3 regions of the Zoogloea sp. GDB6 genome follow, and region 3 is predicted to be linked to each of the others. Evidence: predicted binding sites of a transcription regulator. Region 3 holds the regulator's gene; each other region holds the start of a gene.
What was found. The regulator HrcA, encoded in region 3, represses chaperone genes, less so after heat shock. The targets are predictions, from matches to a motif close to TNTTAGCACTCNNNGNCNNNGAGTGCTAANA.
Positions count from the first base shown of each region.

Region 1: rpoH (RNA polymerase sigma factor RpoH) is a predicted target of HrcA. The motif match lies at 3,685-3,715, and genes of this name have one in related genera.
Region 2: AC1PQG_RS11075 (co-chaperone GroES) is a predicted target of HrcA. The motif match lies at 2,407-2,437, and genes of this name have one in related genera.

Region 1 is NZ_CM161497.1:4,803,720-4,810,608, reverse strand. It holds gene ctaD (cytochrome c oxidase subunit I) at 1-308, opposite strand, end outside; gene coxB (cytochrome c oxidase subunit II) at 319-1,494, opposite strand; gene AC1PQG_RS21970 (DUF2244 domain-containing protein) at 1,537-2,010, opposite strand; gene AC1PQG_RS21965 (SCO family protein) at 2,139-2,747, shown strand; gene rpoH (RNA polymerase sigma factor RpoH) at 2,806-3,660, opposite strand; gene AC1PQG_RS21955 (6-pyruvoyl-tetrahydropterin synthase-related protein) at 4,099-5,745, shown strand; gene AC1PQG_RS21950 (glycosyltransferase family 39 protein) at 5,745-6,889, shown strand, end outside.
Region 2 is NZ_CM161497.1:2,454,185-2,461,073, reverse strand. It holds gene AC1PQG_RS11095 (MetQ/NlpA family ABC transporter substrate-binding protein) at 1-162, opposite strand, end outside; gene AC1PQG_RS11090 (methionine ABC transporter permease) at 204-869, opposite strand; gene AC1PQG_RS11085 (methionine ABC transporter ATP-binding protein) at 862-1,707, opposite strand; gene AC1PQG_RS11080 (DUF2325 domain-containing protein) at 1,832-2,149, opposite strand; gene AC1PQG_RS11075 (co-chaperone GroES) at 2,527-2,817, shown strand; gene groL (chaperonin GroEL) at 2,877-4,511, shown strand; gene AC1PQG_RS11065 (MFS transporter) at 4,599-5,798, opposite strand; gene AC1PQG_RS11060 (hypothetical protein) at 5,813-6,889, opposite strand, start outside.
Region 3 is NZ_CM161497.1:1,703,148-1,710,036, forward strand. It holds gene hemH (ferrochelatase) at 35-1,135, opposite strand; gene hrcA (heat-inducible transcriptional repressor HrcA) at 1,147-2,175, opposite strand; gene AC1PQG_RS07745 (NAD kinase) at 2,307-3,191, shown strand; gene recN (DNA repair protein RecN) at 3,218-4,885, shown strand; gene fur (ferric iron uptake transcriptional regulator) at 4,898-5,350, opposite strand; gene AC1PQG_RS07760 (outer membrane protein assembly factor BamE) at 5,473-5,820, shown strand; gene dapB (4-hydroxy-tetrahydrodipicolinate reductase) at 5,868-6,674, shown strand; gene AC1PQG_RS07770 (response regulator) at 6,791-6,889, shown strand, end outside.

The sequences.
Region 1 (6,889 bases), 2.7 Mb from region 3:
CCGATCATCAGCGGGATCATCCAGTTGGCGAAGCCGGTGGCGGCCGGCATCAGCGCTGCGAAGATCATCACCAGCGCATGCACGCCGATCAGCTGGTTGAAGAACTCCGGCTTCATCAGCTGCAGGCCGGGCTGGAACAGCTCGGCGCGCACCCCGAGGATCATTGCCCCGCCGACGAAGAACATCAGCAGGGAGAAGGTCAGGTACATCGTGCCGATGTCCTTGTGGTTGGTGGTGGTGAGCCAGCGCAACAGGCCGGTCGGGTGGTGGCCGTCATGGTGATCGAGAGCATGGGACGCGGTGTTCATGCTGGGCTCCTCAGCGAAGTGCCTTGATCTGGGCGGGCTGGATCATGTCGCCCTTGGTGTTGCCGAAGCTGTTGCGCTCGTAGGTAATGACAGAGGCGATGTCGGCGTCGGACAGGGTGGTTTTGAAGGCCTGCATCGCAGTGCCGGCCTTGCCGTTCATGACCCGGTCCACGTGGCTGTCGGGGATCAGCTTGCCGTCCGGCGACAGCAGCGGACCGTTGACGATCTTGCTGCCGGCCAGTGCGGGGAAGGCCGGTGGCAGGCCCTGGCCGGTGGGTTGGTGGCAGGCGGCGCAGATCTTGTCGTAGGTTTCCTTGCCGTGGGCCATCAGCTCATCGCGGGTCCAGGTGCGGTCGCCACTGGCGGCAGCGGCAGCCAGTTCGGTCTTCTTCTTATCCACCCAGGCCACGTATTCGGCTTCCGGCACCGCCTTGACGACCACCGGCATGAAGCCGTGGTCCTTGCCGCACAGCTCGGCGCACTGGCCGCGGTAGATGCCGGGCTCCTCGATGCGCACCCAGGTTTCCCGCAGGAAGCCGGGGATCGCGTCGCGCTTGACGCCGAACTGGGGCACCCACCAGGTGTGGATCACGTCGGTGGAGGTGAGCAGGATGCGCACCTTCTTGCCGACCGGCAGCACCACAGGGTTGTCCACTTCGAGCAGGTAGTGCTCGCCCTTGGCTTCCTTGCCCTCGATCTGCTCCCGTGGCGTGGCCAACGTGCTGATGTACTTGATGCCGGAGTCCGGGTATTCGTACTGCCACTTCCACTGCATGCCGGTCACCTTGAGCACCATGTCGGCCTTGGTGCGGGTGTCCTCCATGTCGATCACCGCGTGGAAGGCCGGAATGCCCATCAGCACGAAGTCGATGAAGAGCAGGATTGCGAAGGGCACCAGCACCCAGAACCACTGCAGGGCGCCGCGTGGGCCGCTGAAGCGGGCCGGCTCGGCGCCGACGCTCTTGCGGTGGTTGATCATGGAATACACCATGATTGCGAACACCACCACGAACAGCACCGTGATGATGACCATGAACTGGTTGTGCATCGACAGCGTGTCGCGCCCGATCGGGGTGACAGGCTTGGGGAAGTTCCACGTGAAGTCGGCGAGAGCTGAGCCGGAGACGAACGGGAGGCCGAGTGCAGCGAGAAGTCTGGCCTGGGAGCGGGGGGCGGTTGGGCTCAAGTCTCTACCTCTCTGTTCGTGGGATGATCGGACCCGCGGCGGTTAATGAGGTCTGGCGAGGTGGCGGGAGAGATCCGAGAAAAGCAGCCTGCGTTCATCCGCTGTCAGCAGGCGTCCCACGCGGGCGGTGTGCCCGTGGGAGCGTACGTACAGTAGTGGGTCGGGACCGTCGGCGGCTTCGAGCGAGACGCGGGCCCAGCCGGCATGGAAGCGCTGGCGGAACGAAACGGAAGACTGGTGAGTCGAGACGATCAGGCTGTCGTCGTCGAGCTGGATGGATTCGTAGTCGGCGGCCTGACGATCGATTGCACGCAGCGCGATGAAGAGTACGAGAAGTTCGAGGCCGGCGAAGGGGAGTACCAGCCACGCACCGGCCAGCAGGAAGCCCGTACTGACGATGAGGCTGGCGGCAAGGATCAGGGCGATCACGCCGCGCCGCAGTGTGGGGGTGAATGAGCAGTTGGGGCGCGCGATCCAGGATCGCGCGCCCGCTGCCTCTTTCATTGTTATAGCCATGGCGTCTCCTCCAGGCCCGTCTGCGTCTTTTTGACGCAGATCAAATTCTGGCGGCAGTGTAGCATCGCCTTCCCGTTTTGCAGTGCACTTTTTAAAACTCAGTTAATTGAGCCATAAGGATTTTTTAAATGTTTGCTTTGTTGCGATGCAGCATTGCTGGTTTGGCAGTACTTTGTGCACTCACTGCCTGTTCGCCGGAGGGCAGCGGCGGGTCGCGGGAGAGTTTTGCCAACACCGACATCACGGGTGCGAACTATGCGAACGGGTTCCGTCTGACGGATCACCACGGACAGGTGCGCACGTTGGCTGACTACAAGGGCAAGGTGGTGACTTTGTTCTTCGGCTATACCCAGTGTCCGGACGTGTGCCCGACCAACCTGCTCAACATGGCGCAAGTGATGCGTGAACTGGGGCCGGATGCGGACAAGGTGCAGGTGCTGTTCGTGACCATAGACCCCGAGCGGGATACGCAGGAACTCTTGGCTCAGTACGTGCCGGCCTTCGATCCCCGCTTTGTCGGCCTGTATGGCGACATCGCCACGACACAGGCTGTGGCCCGGGATTTCAAGGTGTTCTACCAGAAGCAGGGCGATGTGCAGGGCGGGCGCTACACGGTGGATCACTCGACCGGTACTTATGTCTACGATCCGCAGGGCCGGCTGCGTTTGTACATCAAGCACGGCGAGAAGCTGGCCCCGATCGTTACCGACCTGAGGCGTCTGCTGGCCGGCAAGTAGAAAGAGAAAGGGCAGCCCGCAGGCTGCCCTTGGCAGGGAGACGCGTGTGCCGGGGCCGTCAGGCCAGCGCAATCAGGTGGCTGCGCATCTTTTGCATGGCTTTGGCCTCGATCTGGCGGATGCGCTCGGCGGACACGCCGTACTCGGCGGCCAGCTCGTGCAGCGTGGCTGCATCGCCTTCGGTCAGCCAGCGGCGTTGCACGATGGCCCGGCTGCGTTCGTCCAGGCTGGCTAGTGCTTCGTGGAGCCCCACGTCCTGCAGGCGCGAGGCCTGGCGCTGGGCGAGGACCTCGGAGGGTTCGGCGTGCGGATCGGCCAGATAGGCGATCGGCGCAAAGCGTTCTTCCTCGTCGTCCGGCCCGCTTTCCAGCGCCACGTCCTGGCCGGACAGGCGCGTTTCCATCTCGCGGACTTCTTCCGGCTTGACGCCCAGTTGATCGGCGACTGCCAGCACCTCCTCACCCTGCAGTGTGTTGCTGCTGCTCTTCAGGCTGCGCAGGTTGAAGAACAGTTTGCGCTGGGCCTTGGTGGTGGCGATCTTGACCAGGCGCCAGTTCTTGACGATGTACTCGTGGATTTCGGCCTTGATCCAGTGAATCGCGAAGGACACCAGACGCACGCCGCGGTCCGGATCGAAGCGCTTGACCGCCTTCATCAGGCCCACGTTGCCTTCCTGGATCAGGTCGGCGTGGGGCAGGCCGTAGCCGAGATAACCGCGCGCAATGGCGACCACCAGGCGCAGGTGGGATAGCACCAGCTTGCGCGCCGCTTCCAGATCCTCATGTTCCCGGAAGCTGTGGGCGAGATCGGACTCCTCCCTCTCAGTCAGCAGCGGGATGCGATTCACGCTCTGGATGTACTGATCCAGACTGCCAACCGCGGACGGAACGGGAAACGACAGGGTTTGAGACATCGACGGCTACCTCCTTCGCAGCAATATTAGCACTCCCGTTCTATGAGTGCTAAGGGGGTGAATGGTTCCGTGTATTTCAGCCTGGTTCTGTATCGGTTTCAGGGCGAGCCGTTCTTGCGGCGTTCGTCAATCCGTCATTTTCAGGGGCATGCCTGGTGTGGTGACGGGCGAGTGCCCGCGGGCTGCTTGGGAGGCAAGAGAATGCCGGAGAAAGGTCGATGGCATGCAAGCGGTTTATGCACAATTCACGATATTGATCCCGGCCTTCCGGTTACAATCCGGCAGCCTGTTGCCGCTTGGCCGATAGCGCCGTCCCGTCATTCCGTCGCACGGATCGACGTATCAAAACCATTTACAGCGCCGTCGCGCTCTCATCCGATGCAGAACTGCGAACGACCCCGACCTCCCGCCGGTTCTTTGTCCGTATTTCGAGATTTGTTGCTGCTTGCAGGTGTTGCCGTACTGGTGATGGCCGTCCCGGTTCTGCTTGATCGGACTCTCTACAATATTGACCAGGAAACTCATTTCCGGTGGATCAACCAGTTTTTCCTGAGCCTGGAAAAAGGTGAGCCTTACCCCCGGTGGATGTTTCTCGCCAATGGTGGCCTCGGCGAACTCCATTACGGCGCCTATCTTCTGTACTGGTATCTCGTTGCCGCTTTGATGAAGCTGGGTTTGAACACCTGGGCAGCCCTTCGCCTGCTGGCCTTGTGTGCCACCTGGGCTTCTGCGTCGATGGTTTATCTGGTCTGCGGGCGGCTTTTTTCAAGGAGGGCGGGGCTGGCGACTGGGGCACTTGTTGCCGCTACGCCTTTTTCCCTGTTCCTGTTTACTCATTACGCGGCTTTTCCCTGGCACTTCACCCTGAGCTTCGCGGTCTGTTTCCTCTTGCTGTCCCTGAATACGGCCAATACGCCGGCCCGCCTGATCCTGCTTGCCCTGTGTGCGGCGGCCATCACCCTCTCTCATACTTTGGTGGCCTTCATGACCCTGCTTTGTGCCGCGCCTGCGGTGCTCTATATGCAGGGTGGCAAGCCGGCAGCACGGCTGACCGGCTTCCTGACCTGCTGGGCCCTGCCGGTGCTGTGTGGTGTCGGGATGGCGGCTTTTCATCTGATTCCTGCCATTGCAGCCCGGGGCCTGCTGGCTGATGCTTCTAGCGACCCCCTGTACTTCAATTGGAAGAACAGTTTCGCCTTCCCTACATTCAGTGCCCGGGAAAATGGCATGCGTTGGTTTGCCATCCAGTGGATCTACGCAAGCCAGATTCTCCTGTGCGCCCTCGTGGCGCTGTTCGCCCTTGCCAAATCCCGATCCACTGCGCCGCACTTGCGGCGTTTCATGGGAGGTGTGCTGGTGTTTGCCTTTGTGGCACTGGCCATGTCGTCGGAGCTTGCCTACCCTCTTTACCAACACATCGGGACGTTGAACAACCTGCAATGGCCTTATCGCTTCCTGTCCGTGGCCGGCCTGGCCACTGCCATTGCCTTGGGACTTGCCAGTACCCTGGATTTTGACGGGCGCCTGCGTGTCGTACTGCGAGTCGCGGTGGTCCTTGCTATCGCCCTTTCGGTAGCCCTGTGTGGCGTGGTCGCCTTCCAAGCCTTCAAGGAGGGGCGTCCGAGCGTTATGGGGCCCCAGTTGCTCCAAGGGGACTTCAAACAATATGGACTCGAGTTGAAAACCCAGGGTAAGGGCGCCGAAATCTATCGACGTAACGGTGGCCTGACCGGCTACTGTGCAGGGATTCCTGCGGAATGCAAGGAAACCCGGGACACGGTGCATGAACGGGAGTGGGAGGTTCGGGCGTCCAGGCCCTTCCAACTCCTGCTACCCCTGTTTCACTTCCCTGGCTGGGAAACCTTTCTGGACGACCAGCCGGCGCTCCATGCTCTGGATACGGATAGCGGGTTGATTGTGATGGCGGTGCCCGCGGGGACGCACCGCATCCGTATCGTGTTCAAAGGCTTGCCGGAGGAGGAGACCGGTAGGCGCATTGCTCTCGGGGCTTTCGCTCTGCTGGCGATTATGTGCATTCTGTCAAGTGTTGGGCGTCGTCGCGCGTCCTCCCCGGAGGCCGCCTGATGAATTCGAGTCTATTTTTCACCCTCTCGCGTCTTGCCGGTACGACGCTGGAGCGTGCAATGAGCCTCGTGGCAGTACTGACCCCGGGATGCATCGTTTACCTTGGTGCGGTAGGCGCACTTGGCGAGGCTAAGGCGGCTGTGGTCGCCGTGGTGGTGGTTCTGGCTTCCCTGGCGGGAGCCCGCTGGCTGGCTGGCTGTTCCTTTTCCGGTTTGCTACAGAGTCTGGCCCGTCTGGCGGAGCGTCCTTTCCGCAACGCGGAATTCGCCTCCTTGCTCGTGATCGGCCTGCTGTTACGCATCGGCTTCAGTGTGATCTATATGGCGCCACCTCAATCCGATGGTGCCGTGTATCTGTCGCTGGCCGATCTCTTCCTGCGTGATGCACCTTACCAGGATCCGCGTGGAGATCTCGCATACTGGCCTCCTGGCTACCCGATGATATTGGCTGGTTTTTTGGCCGTCCTGGGCAAGGTCAGCTGGATTCTTGTAATCAGCAACTGCGTGTTCTTCATTCTCACGGCCCTGGCGGTGCGCAGTCTTGCGTTGCAGCTCGCAGGCGGCCTCACGGCGCGTATCGCCGTTACGGTTATCGCCCTGTGGCCCAATCTGATCTTGACGACTACTGGTGGAGCCAAGGAACTTCCGGCGTTGCTGTTCTTGACCGTGAGCTGCGTGCTGTTCCTGAAGGCCAGTCGCAAGCAAGGTCCGGCCCCGTTGGCGGGGATCGCTGCGGGTATTGCACTAGGGGCTGCGTCGTTGATCCAGCCCTCGTTCATGCTTCTGCCCGTAGCGTATGCAGCCCATCTGCTGGTCCAGCGGGCGCGTCTGATGCCGGCGGTCGTGTTGCTGCTGTCGATCGCGCTGGGTATGGCCTTGGCCATTGCTCCCTGGAGCTTGCGTAATGTCGCCGTGCTGCATAAGTTCGTACCCATCGCCACTAACGGTGGCGAGGTCTTCTACCGGGCTAATAATCCCCTTGCCACGGGGGGATATATCGACAGGGGGGAGGTGGATCTGTTCGTTTACCCGGAGGTTGAGCGTAGTGCGCTGGGGTTCGCTCTGGGCAAGCAGTGGATCAGAGAGAATCCGGGCGATTTCGCCCGTCTGGCCGGGACCAAGATGGCGTTGTTCCAGGGAGACGA
Region 2 (6,889 bases), 750 kb from region 3:
TTTGAGCTGGTCGAAGTTGGAGCCGGCGGTGGCGCCGAGGGTCAGGGTCTTCTTTTCCTGGGCGTAAGCCGCGCTGTGGCCGAGGCCCAGGCTGGCGGCCACGCCGAGGACGGCGGCAATGTGCAGCGCCCGCAGGCCGAACTGACGTCGAGAGGTATTCATGCTGTGTTCTCCTGTTTTGTCTGGATCGAATTCTTGAGGGGTCAGCGCTTGTCCACGCGCCGGGCCAGCCACTGGCCGAGAAACTGGATGCTCTGCACGAGGACCACGAGCAGGACGATGGTGATCAGCATCACGTCGGTCTGGAAGCGGTAGTAGCCGTAGCGGATGGCCAGGTCGCCGATACCGCCGCCGCCCACCACGCCGGCCACCGCCGAGTAGGACAGGAAGCTCACCGCGAGCACGGTGACGGCCAGCACCAGGCCGGAACGGGCTTCCACCAGCAGCACGTGGCGCACGATCTGCAGCGGCGAGGCGCCCATCGCTTCGGCCGCTTCGATGACGCCCCGCGGCACATCACGCAGGGTCTGCTCGATGAGGCGCGCGAAATAGAAGATCGCGGCTATGGACAGCGGCACGCTGGCGGCCAGCGGCCCGATGGAGGTGCCCGCGACGACCCGCGTGAAGGGCGAGATCGCCACCAGCAGGATGATGAAGGGGAAGGAACGCACGACGTTGATGACGCCGTTGGCCAGCAGGTTGAAGGCCCGATAGCGCTCCAGCGCCTGGCCCCGGCTGGTGAGGAAGACCAGCAGCCCGAGGGCGCCGCCCAGCACGAGGGCCGCCGACAGGCAGATGCCCATCATCAGCAGGGTTTCGCCGGTGGCCTTGAGGATCTCCGGCAGCAGTTCTTCGAGGGTCTCAAGCATGGGCGCTCTCCTGGGCGAGGTGATGGGGCGCGGGCTCAATCGGCGCGGACGAAGCACCACCCGCCGCACCGCCGAACTCCGCCAGCCAGCCGCCCAGGCGCGAGCCTTCCGGGATGCGTCCGTCGGCGATGTCGAGCTGTTCGACGATCTGGCCGCCTTCCATCACCGAAACCCGGTGACACAGGCGGCGGATGACTTCCATCTCGTGGCTGACCAGCAGGATCGTCACGCCGAAGCGCCGATTGGCGTCGGCCAGCACGCCGAGCAAGTCCAGCGTGGTGCGTGGGTCGAGGGCGGAGGTCGGCTCATCGGCGAGCAGCACGTGGGGCTCGGGCGCCAGCGCGCGGGCGATTGCGACGCGCTGTTTCTGTCCCCCCGAGAGGCGGCCTGGATGCACGTCGGCCTTGGCGGCGAGGCCGACGAAGTCGAGGCAGGCCGCCACGCGTTCGCGGATGCGCGCCGCCGGCTCGCCGGACAGGCGCATCGGCAGTGCGACGTTCTCGGCCACCGTGAGGTTATGCAGCAGGTTGAAGTGCTGGAAGATCATGCCGATGCGGTGGCGCGCTTGGCGCAACGCCGGCGCGGACAGGCGGGTGAGGTCCTGGCCGTGCACGATCACCTCGCCGGCATCGGGCCGTTCGAGCAGATTGACCAGGCGCAGCAGCGTGGACTTGCCGGCGCCCGAGAAGCCGATGATGCCGTGGATCTCGCCGGCGGGCACCGCCAGACTGGTCGGCTGGACGCCGACGCTCTGCCCGCCCGGATCGGTGAAGCGGCGGGAGACGCCGCGCAATTCGATGGCCGGTGAGGCTGGCAAAGGCTCGCTGGTTCGGGACATGGCTGTATGCAAAATGAAGCGATGGGGCGACTCTAGCGCCGCCCCGCCCGCCCCCGAACCAAGTAATCCTGCTGAGCTTTACAGCGCCACTGTGGATAGCTTTCCACGCCCGGCGGGCATTTGCTTACTGTTTGCGATGCGTGCAACGAGCACAGCTCAGGTCGTCGAGCCTTTCGCGCACTTCGGTGGCCGAGTGCCGGCAGAACACCATGGGAATGCCCAGGTCTTCAGCCTGCTTGCGCACATTGCGCATCAGCATGTGATTGGCGCGGTCGCACATGAAAACCACCAGCCCGGTACGGCGCGACAGCTGGCGCCGGTTCTCGGAAGCCTTGCGGCCGGTCCAATGGTCGATCTGCTTGATGCCGAACTGGTCGGCCACCCGCAGGATTTCACTGCGGATACCTTCGATGCGGTCCGCTCCCACGATCACTGCCTGCATATCGGCGACTCCTTCAAAGCGTGCCGCAGCACGAATGACGTGAGTGTGTCGTGGCCCCGCAGCGCACCAAACCAAATTCTTTCGATATGCATTGCAGCCGGACAGGGCATAAGCGCTATTCCAGCCGCACAGCTAAGCTATTGAATATTTTGAATTCATGCTTGTTCATGAAGGCGCAAAAGTGCTGCCATCGGGGCACTCTGGGAGCATTGTTGCTGGAATTTCAACAGCCCTGAATGTAGCCTCCGGGAGATTTTTGTTAGCAATCAAAGGCGTCGAGTGCTGGCATTGCCCTTGCGATAGGCAATCCAAGGCCGCAGCCCTGCCATCGCAGGCCGGCCGGATTGTTCAAATCACGCAACGGAGAACTCAGAAAAATGGCCATTCGTCCGCTCTACGACCGCGTCATCGTCAAGCGCCTCGATCCGGAGCGCACCACCGCCAGCGGCATCGTCATCCCCGATAGCGCCGGTGAAAAGCCCGATCAGGGTGAAGTGCTGGCTGTCGGCAACGGCAAGCTGCTTAACAGCGGCGAGCTGCGTCCGCTGGCCGTCAAGGTCGGCGACCGCGTGCTGTTCGGCAAATATGCCGGCCAGGCCGTCAAGATCGACGGCAGCGACGCCCTCGTGCTGCGCGAGGAAGACGTCATCGCGATCATCGAAGGCTGATTCTTCAGCCTCGCACCCGACAACACCACAAGACATCAAGAATCAGGAGCTCTCCACTCATGGCATCCAAGAAAGTCCTCTTCGGCGACGACGCCCGTGCCCGCATCGTCGTCGGCGTCAACATCCTGGCCGATGCGGTCAAGGTCACCCTCGGCCCCAAGGGCCGCAATGTGGTCCTGGAGCGCGCCTTCGGTGCCCCGACCGTGACCAAGGACGGCGTGTCCGTCGCCAAGGAAATCGAGCTGAAGGACAAGTACGAGAACATCGGCGCCCAGCTGGTGAAGGAAGTCGCGTCCAAGACCTCCGACAACGCCGGCGACGGCACCACCACCGCCACCGTGCTGGCCCAGGCCATCGTACGTGAAGGCTTCAAATACGTGGCCGCCGGCTACAACCCCACCGACCTCAAGCGCGGCATCGACAAGGCCGTCGTCGCCATCGTCGAAGAGATCAAGAACATCGCCCGCCCGACCACCACCAGCAAGGAAATCGCCCAGGTCGGCGCCATCTCCGCCAACTCCGACGCCGACATCGGCCAGATCATCGCCGACGCCATCGACCGCGTCGGCAAGTCCGGCGTGATCACCGTGGAAGACGGCAAGTCCCTGGCCAACGAGCTGGACGTGGTGGAAGGCCTGCAGTTCGACCGCGGCTACCTGTCGCCCTACTTCATCAACAATCCGGACAAGCAGATCGCCGCGCTGGACGAGCCGTTCATCCTGCTGTTCGACAAGAAGATCTCCAACATCCGCGACCTGCTGCCGGTGCTGGAGCAAGTAGCCAAGGCCGGCCGGCCGCTGCTGATCATCGCCGAGGACGTGGAAGGCGAAGCCCTGGCAACGCTGGTGGTCAACACCATCCGCGGCATCCTGAAGGTTGTCGCCGTCAAGGCGCCGGGCTTCGGCGACCGCCGCAAGGCCATCCTCGAAGACATCGCCATCCTGACCGGCGGCCGCGTGATCGCCGAGGAAGTCGGCCTGACGCTGGACAAGGCCACGCTGGACGACCTCGGCCAGGCCAAGCGCATCGAAGTGGGCAAGGAAAACACCACCGTGGTGGACGGCCTCGGCAGCGCCGACGCCATCAAGGCCCGCGTGGGCATCATCGACGCGCAGATCGCCGAAGCCACCTCCGACTACGACAAGGAGAAGCTGCAAGAGCGCAAGGCCAAGCTGGCCGGCGGCGTGGCGGTGATCAAGGTCGGCGCGGCCACTGAAGTCGAGCTGAAGGAAAAGAAGGCCCGCGTGGAAGACGCGCTGCACGCCACCCGTGCGGCAGTGGAAGAAGGCGTGGTGCCCGGCGGCGGCGTTGCGCTTCTGCGCGCCCGCAAGGCCATCTCCGAACTCAAGGGCGACAACCACGACCAGGATGCGGGCATCAAGATCGTGCTGCGCGCCGTCGAGGAACCCCTGCGCCAGATCGTTGCCAACGCCGGCGACGAAGCTTCGGTGGTGGTCAACAAGGTCATCGAGGGCGACGGCAACTTCGGCTACAACGCCGGCAACGGCACCTACGGCGACCTGGTCGAGCAAGGCGTGCTCGATCCGGCCAAGGTGACCCGCTCTGCGCTGCAGAACGCCGCGTCCGTGGCGGCGCTGATCCTCACCACCGACGCCATCGTCGCCGAACTGCCGGACGACAAGGCGGCCGTACCTCCCGGCCACCATCCGGAAGGCTTCGGCGGCGGCTTCTGATCCACTGATCACCTCACGGCAGCCCCCCTGCTCGTGACGGCCGGCCCTTCGGGGCCGGCTTTTTTGTGGCCATCAGCCGCGGGGCAATCAAGCCGTGCGCCGGTGGTGCCGCCGGAGCAGCACGGCGAAGACGGCCCCCAGCGGCACCATCACGCTGGCCGCCAGGCCAAAGACCATTAGCGCACCGCGGGTTTCGTAGAGCAGCCCGCCTGCTGAGACGCCGAGCGCCTGGCCGAGGAAGAAGCAGGATGCGAACAGGGACACCGCGGTGCCCCGCACCTGCGGCGCCATCTGGGTTGCGTGGGTCTGCAGGGTGTTGTGGAACATGTAGTAACCCAACCCCAGCAGCGCGCAGGCCGGCACGGCCCAGCCCCACGCCGGACCGCTGGCGATCAGCAGCCAGGCCAGCGCGATCAGGGCCGCACCGCCAATGGCCAGGCCCAATTCCCCCAGCCACTTCACCAGGCGCCGGGCAAACAGGATGTAGGACAGCCCGCCCAACCCGAACATGCCCATAAGCAAGCCCGCCTGCGACATGCTCAGCGCAAAGCGGTCATGCAGGTAGAGCGGCACGAAGGCCAGGCCGCCGAACACGAGCATGCCCTCGACGAAGACCACCGCCAGAATCACCCGTGCCCACGGCACGCCGAACAAACTCCCCATCTGGGCCACCAACCCGCCCTGCCCGCCCGTGGCGCCAGGCTGCGGGTAGGTCAGCGGATTGCGCCGCGACTCCGTCAGGACGCGCAGGCCAATCACCAGATAGAGCAGACAGACGAAGCCGAAGGCCCAGCGCCAGCCCACCGTATCGGTGAGCACCCCGCCGATCAGCTGGCCGGCAATCACTCCGGCGATCTGTCCGCCGATGAAGCGGGCCAGGGTGTGCTGGCGCTCCGCATAGGAGACCTTGTCGCCAATCCAGGCCATCGAGAGCGGAATGATGCCCGCCGCAGCCACCCCGGTGAATACGCGCGCCAGGATCAGCAGGTCGAGGGACGCGGCCAGCGCTGCGCCGAGGGTACCGAGGGTGCACAGCAGGGTGGTCAGCGCGATCAAACGGTACTTGCCGAGGCGGTCGCCCAGGGGCCCGAAGAAAGCCTGCACCAGCCCGTAGGCCACCGCGAAGCCCGACACCACGTGGGCCACCTCGGCCGGCGAGGCGGCGAACTGCCGCGCCAGATCGGGCAACATCGGGTCGCACAGGCGCGCGGAAACAGCGCTGGCGAAAGCCGCCGCAGAGAGCAGCAAGATGGGCCGGCGGAGCTCACGGTCGGGGGGAGCGGTCATGATGGGGGTCTTTCTTATCTGGAAGCGAGCGCCAGCCACACGACGGCGAGACAGTAGGCTTGCAGGCAATAGCGCATGTTGCCGCGCGCCAAGGTGCCGGCCGGGACGCCGAAGCGCCCCTGGATGGCGATGTGGATGCCGGACATCGACCCTGCGGCAAGTCCAATGGCCCACGACTCGACGAAGACCAGGGCAAGCAGGTCGGGTTCCGGGTGAAGCGGCGCCAGCCAGGACGCCATGATGGTGATCGAGATCACCACGTGGATACCGAGAATGGACAGCAGGATCATCAAGGCGAGGATGATCGCCGCCTCGAAGGTGCCGAATGCACTGAAAGGCATCCACACGCCGCCGAGGCTGATCAGCGACTGCAAGCCGCTGGCAAAGACCCCGGCCGCCAGAAACAGGATGAGCTCGCCGGACATGCCGGGCAGGCGATCCCTGGCATGGCGGTAGATCGACCGTGCGGCGGCCCTGGGGCCCCGCTCAACGGAGGTCACCGCGCAGACGATCGCCAGCGCAGACAGGCTGACGATGGACAGCGCCGCCCACTGCGGAAGCAGCCAATGCCCGGCCGCAACCAGCACGGAGAGCAAGGCCGGCACACGCAGCGCCCGCAGATGCATGGGGTAGCCGACAAAGGTCGCGCTGCTGTTGCCCAGCGCTCTTTTTTCGATATCGCGCACTGCCAGCACCAGCAGCACGGCAGCGAGCGCCGCGCCGATGCCGGCCAGCCGGATTGGATTGGCGCCCGGCGCATTGGTCAGCGCAACCGCGGTGGCCGCAAAGAAGGGCGACCACAGGGCCGCCGCCAAAAAGGCCCGCCCGAGAATCATCGCCTGCTCGGGACGGAGCTTGCCCGTCGCCCTGATCCGCTCGGCCATGATGAAGACCGCGGACAGGTTGATGACCGCCCCCAGCAGATGCACGCCAAGGGCCGTGCGCCACAAGGCCTTTCGCCCCTGCGGCAGCGTCTCGCGGGCGTCTTCCGCCGTATTGAGCAACTGCAGGAAGCTGACCGCCCCGAGCATGCCCAGCAGCGCCGTATTCTGCGTCAGCACACTGAGCCACGCCGGACGCTGGCCATTGAA
Region 3 (6,889 bases):
CTGCCGCGGCTGGCCGGCGGCGTGCCGATTGTGGTCATGATGCTGCGCCCATGGCACGGGCACGCTCCGTCTGGCGGGCCAGTTGGTCCCGGTCCGGGCTTGCTTCGTCGAGCCAGTGGCCCAACTGGCGGAGGCTCAGCTTCATCAAGGCTTCGATCCAGTCCTCTCGCTCGTTCAGGCAGGGAATGTAGCTGAAGCGCTGGCCGCCGGCGTGGAGGAAGGCCTCCCGGCATTCCATGTTGATCTCTTCGAGTGTCTCGAGGCAGTCGGATACGAAACCGGGGCACATGACATCCACCGATGCGGCGGCCTTGCTGCGTGCCAGCTGCTCCAGCGTCGGCTGTGTGTAGGGTGTGAGCCACTCGGCTTTGCCGAAGCGCGACTGGAAACTGACGATGACGCGCTCCTCGGGCAACTGCAGGGCCTCGCGCAGCAGGCGGGCGGTTTTGTGGCATTCGCAGTGGTACGGATCGCCCAGATCCAGGCTGCGGCGCGGAATGCCGTGGAAGCTGAGCACGAGCTTGTCGGCCTGCCCCTCTTTTTTCCAGTGGTCGCGCACCGACTGGGCCAGGGCGGCGATGTAGCCCGGATCGTCGCCGAAGCTGCGTACGTAGCGGATTTCGGGAAGGTTGCGCCAATGGCGCAGGCAGTCGGCCACGTCGTCGATGACCGTTGCGGTCGTGCTGGCGGCGAACTGGGGGTAGAGCGGGACCACGAGGATGCGGTTGCAGCCGGCGCTGCGCAGTGCATCGAGCTGCTTGCGGATGGACGGCTGGCCGTAACGCATGGCCCAGCTCACCTGCAGGTTCGGCTGACCCGCGTGGGTCAGGAAGCCGGCCAGCAGCTTTGCCTGTTTTTCGGTATGGACCTTGAGCGGCGAGCCTTCATCGGTCCACACGCTGGCGTACTTGGCGGCGGACTTGGCGGGCCGGGTGCGTAGGATGATGCCGTTGAGGATCGGCCACCAGATGAGGCGCGGAATCTCGACGACCCGTGGGTCGGACAGGAACTGCTTCAGATAGGGGCGAAGCGCATCGGCGCTTGCCGCGGCCGGTGTGCCAAGATTGACCAGCAGGATGCCGATGCGGGGTGTCTGGCCATGGGTATGGGCTGGCTCCTGCCAGTAGCGGGACATGGCGGCTTTCGTCAGTTGTGGCCCGAAAGGGCACTGGTTAGGAGGCGGGCGGTGACGTTGACGATCGGGATCACCCTCTCGTAAGCCATGCGGGTCGGGCCGATGACGCCTACGGAGCCGACCAGTTGGCCGTTTACTTCGTAAGGTGCGGTGATGACACTGCAGTCGTCGAGGGGGCTCAGCCCGCTCTCGCCGCCGATGAAGATCTGCACGCCCTGAGCGCGATTGGAGATGTCGAGGAGCTGCATGAGGCCGGTCTTCTGTTCGAACAGTTTGAAGAGCTCGCGCAGGCGGGCCATGTTGGAGGACAGGTCTTCCGCATCGAGCAGGTTGGTTTCGCCGGAGATCACGTAGGTGCTCTGGGTTTCTTCGAGGGCCTCGCTGCCGGCCTCGACGGCCGCGCTCATGAGGTCGGTCATGTCGGAGCGGAGTTGCTTGAGCTCGTCCTGGATGCGTGTGCGGATCTCGGGGAATGCCAGGCCGGCAAAGTGCTGGTTGAGGTAGTTGGCGGCGGTGACCAGTTCGGCCGGGCTGTATTGGCGCTTGGTAAACAGGATGCGGTTCTGCACGTCGCCGCCGGTGGTGACGAGGATCAGTAGGACGCGGGTTTCCGACAGGCTGACGAATTCGATCTGGCGGATCTTGATGGCGTCCTGTTTCGGAGAAATCACGACGCCAGCAAAGTGGGTGAGGCCGGACAGTAGCTGGGAGGCGGCGTTGATGACCCGCTGCGGCTCGCCGGGCTGGATCTGCCCCTTGATCTCCCGCATCTGGCCCAAGTCGATAGGCTGCACCGTGAGCAGGCTGTCGACGAAGAAACGATAGCCGCGCGCGGTGGGTACGCGGCCGGCCGAAGTGTGCGGGCTGGTGATGAAGCCGAGCTCTTCCAAGTCCGACATGACGTTACGCACCGTCGCGGGGGACAGCTTGAGGCCAGAATGGCGCGACAGGGCACGCGAGCCAACCGGTTGGCCTTCGGCGATGTAGTGCTCCACAAGGGTCTTGAGGAGGATTTGCGAACGTTGATCGAGGCTGGTCATGGCGGAAGACTCGGAGAGACGCTGGGATTCTAAGGAAGGGACGCGCTCATGAGAAGCATGAATGGTGCCGGTTGGCTCTGTTTTGTCTTGGTCGCCTGCGACGTCCATGAATAATGTGGTTTAATCGGCGCATGACCTGTGAGTTCAAGACGATTGCGCTGATCGGCAAGTATCAGAGCCCCGAAGTGGCTGAAGCGGTGCTTCGGCTGGCCAATCATTTGCGCGGCCTGGGGCTCCAGGTGCTGATCGAGCAGGGGACTGCCAGTTCCACCGGGCTGACGGCGGGTTTCTCCGTCGCCAGCTACGAGGAGATCGGTGTCCAGGCGGATCTCGCAGTCGTACTTGGGGGCGATGGCACGCTTCTCAATAGTGCATGCCGGCTGGCCGAGTATGAGGTGCCGCTGGTTGGCGTCAATCAAGGGCGGCTCGGCTTCCTGACCGACATATCCCGGGAGGTCGCGCTGGAAAAGATCAGCGAGGTGCTCGAGGGGCGGTATTCGGAAGAAAGCCGCGTGCTGCTCGACGCCGAAGTGCTCCGCAATGGAAAGCGCGTGTTTCATACGGTGGCGCTCAATGATGTGGTGGTCAACAAGGGCGATCTCGGGCGCATGATCGAGTTCGATCTGCGTATCGACGGAGAGTTCGTTTATACCCAGCGTTCGGACGGCATGATCATTTCGACGCCGACCGGCTCGACGGCTTACGCCCTGTCGGCCAATGGCCCGATCCTGCATCCGAGCGTAGACGGCATAGCACTGGTGCCGATGTGCCCCCATACGCTGACCGCGCGTCCCATCACGCTGCCGGATCGCTGCCGCATCGAGATCGTGCTGCTGCCACCACACGACTCCCGCGTGCATTTCGACGGGCAGACGCGGTACGACACGCGGGCGGGCGACACCCTGCAGATCACCCGTTCGCCCCACCGGGTTCGCCTGCTGCATCCGGTGGGCTACAGTTATTTCGCCATGCTGCGTGAAAAGCTGCACTGGAGCTCCGCACCCCGCCACGGCTGATCTGCTCAAATTCTTTCTCTGTCTTCATGCTGCGTCATCTTTCCATTCGCGACTTTGTGATCGTCGATCAACTCGAACTCGAGTTCGAGGCCGGTTTCGGTGCATTGACCGGCGAGACCGGTGCCGGCAAATCGATCTTGCTGGATGCCCTGGGGCTGGTGCTGGGCGGCAAGGCCGAGAGCGGAGTCGTCCGTGCGGGGCAGGCCAAGGCGGAGATCCTGGCGGAATTCGATCTCCCGGAAGATGGCGCGTTGCGGGACTGGCTGGTTGCTCAGGAACTTGATTCCGGTGACGGCTCGGTTTTGATGCGTCGGGTCATCGACAGCGGCGGACGTTCCAAAACATGGCTCAACGGTGTTCCCGTTGTGCTGGCCCAGATGCGAGCGGCCGGAGAGTGGCTGGCGGATATTCACGGCCAGCACGCCCACCATGCGCTGTTGCGCACGGATGCTCAACTGGAGCTGGTGGATGCCCATGGCGGCTTATCAGGGCTGGCGTCCGAGGTGGCCGACTTGTACCGCGCCTGGTCCGCCCTGCGGCGTGCGCGGGAGGTGGCAGAGCACGGGGCCTTGAGTACCGAGAGGGAGCGCGAACTGCTGGCCTGGCAGGTCAGTGAATTGCGTGAGCTGGCCTTTGATCCTCATGAGTGGGCGACGCTCAACCAGGAACAAACCCGCCTGGCTCATGCGGCAGGGTTGATTGCAGGCAGTGCGGAGGTGCTGGAAGGCTTGGCGGACGGCGACTATGCGCTGGTATCGCTACTCGATCACCTGCTCGCGCGAGTGGCAGATATGGCGCAGCACGACGGGCAGCTTGCCGACGTGCAGGAACTGTTGGGAAGCGCGAGCATCCAGCTCGATGAAGCCCTGCATGCGATGCGTCGCTATAGGGACCGGCTTGACGTGGATCCTGAGCGTCTGGCCGAGATCGATCAGCGCATCCAGGCGGTAACCGGTATGGCGCGCAAGCACAAGGTGGCGCCCGAGGCCTTGCCCGATCTGCAGGCCGATAGTGTGCTGCGCCTGGAGCGCCTTACGCGGGAGGCCGATCCGGAGGCGTTGGCCCGGGAGGAGTCGACGGCGAAAGTGCGCTTCATGGAGGCCGCCGGACGTTTGTCCGTGGCACGCCGGAGCGTGGCGGAGGCACTGTCGGCGGCCGTGACCGATGCAATGCAGTCGCTGGCGATGGCCGGCGCGTGCTTTGAAATTGCCGTCAGGCCAGTGGCGGAGGGCTGTGCCAGCGGGCTCGAGACCGTGGAGTTCCTGGTGACCGCCAATGCCAGCCAGCCCCTTCGTCCTCTCGCCAAGGTTGCGTCGGGCGGGGAGTTGTCGCGGATTGGTCTGGCGATTCAGGTCATTGCGAGCCGCAATGCGGCTACGCCGACGCTGATCTTCGACGAGGTCGATGTCGGTATCGGAGGGCGGGTGGCAGAGATCGTCGGACGCCTGCTCAAGCAGATCGGAAGCGATCGTCAGGTGCTGTGTGTGACCCACTTGCCCCAGGTGGCGGCTCAGGCTGACTGGCAGTGGACCATCTCGAAGGAAACCCGCGATGGCCAGACGCTTTCCCGTGTGAAGCGCCTGGCGCCTGCCGAGCGCGTTGAGGAGATTGCCCGCATGTTGGGTGGAGTACACATCACCGATACCACCCGCGACCATGCGGCGGAGATGTTGGGCCTGCAGCGCGCCAGCTGAGGGCTGCAATGTTCAGGTGCTGGTGATTGGGCCGCTGCCCGGGCGATTGGGGCAGGGGTCCTTCTTGCAGTCCGCGTACAGATAAAGTGCGTGTTCGCGAACGACGAAGCCACGCTCTTCTGCAATCCGGTTCTGCCTTTCCTCGATGGCCGGGTCGAAGAATTCTTCCACCTTGCCACACTGCAGGCATACCAGGTGGTCGTGGTGGTGCCCTTCATTGAGTTCGAAGACCGCCTTGCCGGACTCGAAGTAATGGCGTTCGAGAAGGCCGGCCTGTTCAAACTGGGTGAGCACGCGATAAACCGTGGCCAGTCCGATGTCCATGTCTTCGGCGATCAGCAGGCGATAGACATCTTCTGCTGTCAGATGGCGGTTTTCCACCTTCTGGAACAGATCGAGGATCTTGAGTCGCGGGAAGGTGGCCTTGAGGCCGATACTCTTTAGGTTCTGCGAATTACTGGACATGGGAGCCCCGAAAACTTGGATGCGGCGGTCGAAAGTCCGACCAGCCCCGTATGATATAGTTTCAGACCAACCTTGAGAATGCAGCCTTTCGGCCGATGCTCATTCCGCCTTCCAGAAACGCCATGCGCAAACTGTTCTCTTCTGTACTGCTGGTAGCTGCCCTTTCCGGTTGCACTGCCGTCGGCGACTTTTTCAAACCCTACAGAATCGATGTCCGGCAGGGCAATTTCGTGACCCAGGAAATGGTGTCTCAGCTCAAGTCCGGAATGACGCGGGATCAGGTGCGTTTCGTGCTTGGGACGCCGCTGGTGACCGATGTCTTTCATTCGGATCGCTGGGACTACATCTACCGTTTTCAGCCAGGCAAGGGCAGCCTGCAGGAGCGCCGCCTTACCGTGATTTTCGAGGACGGCAAGCTCGCGCGACTCGAAGGAGATGTCCGCGCAGGCGAGGCGCCTTCGCAACCCTGACGGGCGGGTCCGGCGGAACCTCTTAATATGTTTATTCCGGAATTTTCATGACTCAAGTTCGTATCGCGATTGCCGGTGCCTCCGGCCGAATGGGGCGGATGCTCATCGAGGCAACCCTGAAGGATCCGGAGACCGTGCTGGTCGCCGCCTTCGAGCGCTCGGAGAGTGCCTTCATCGGCAAGGATGCCGGCGATCTGGTCGGTGCTCCGTGCGGCGTGGCCATCACCAGCGATGTGGCCGTCGGGCTGGTGCAGGCGGATTGCCTGATCGACTTCACGCGGCCGGAAGGGACCTTGCATCATCTCCAGCTGGCGAAGGCAGCCGGCTGCGGCATTGTGATCGGCACGACGGGTTTCTCGGCTGAGGAAAAGGCCGTGATTGGCGCCGTAGCGCAAGACATCCCCGTAGTCTTTGCGCCGAACATGGCGGTCGGAGTGAACGCAGTCTTCAAGCTGCTGGACGTGGCCGCGCGGATTCTCAACGAAGGCTACGACGTGGAGATCATCGAGGCGCATCATCGCCTCAAGGTCGATGCACCGTCCGGCACCGCGTTGCGCATGGGGGAAGTGGTTGCGTCGGCGCTGGGGCGCGATCTCGAGTCGTGTGCTGTTTATGGCCGCGAAGGCGTGACCGGGGAGCGCGACGGGCAGACCATCGGCTTTGCGACCGTGCGGGGTGGGGACATCGTGGGTGACCATACCGTGCTGTTTGCGGGGATCGGTGAGCGCATCGAGATCACTCACAAATCGGGCAGCCGCATGCCCTACGCGCTGGGGAGTCTGCGCGCTGCGCGTTTCATCGCTGGGCGCAAGGCGGGGCTGTTCGACATGCAGGATGTGCTTGGCCTGAAGTAAATCGGCCAATCGCGGTTCAAGCCGCGGGACATCCTGCCGATATGGCAGGGTGTCCAACCGTGGTTGTGGAGGGGGTGCCCTCGCATCCATACGTTTGTCGTCGTGAGGCCGCCGTTTTGACCGATCCAGCGATCACCCCCTTTCTTGCCGATGCCGAACTTGGGCAGGCGCTGAGGGCCTTTGTGGCCGGAGGTGTTGCGGCGGGAGCGATCCAG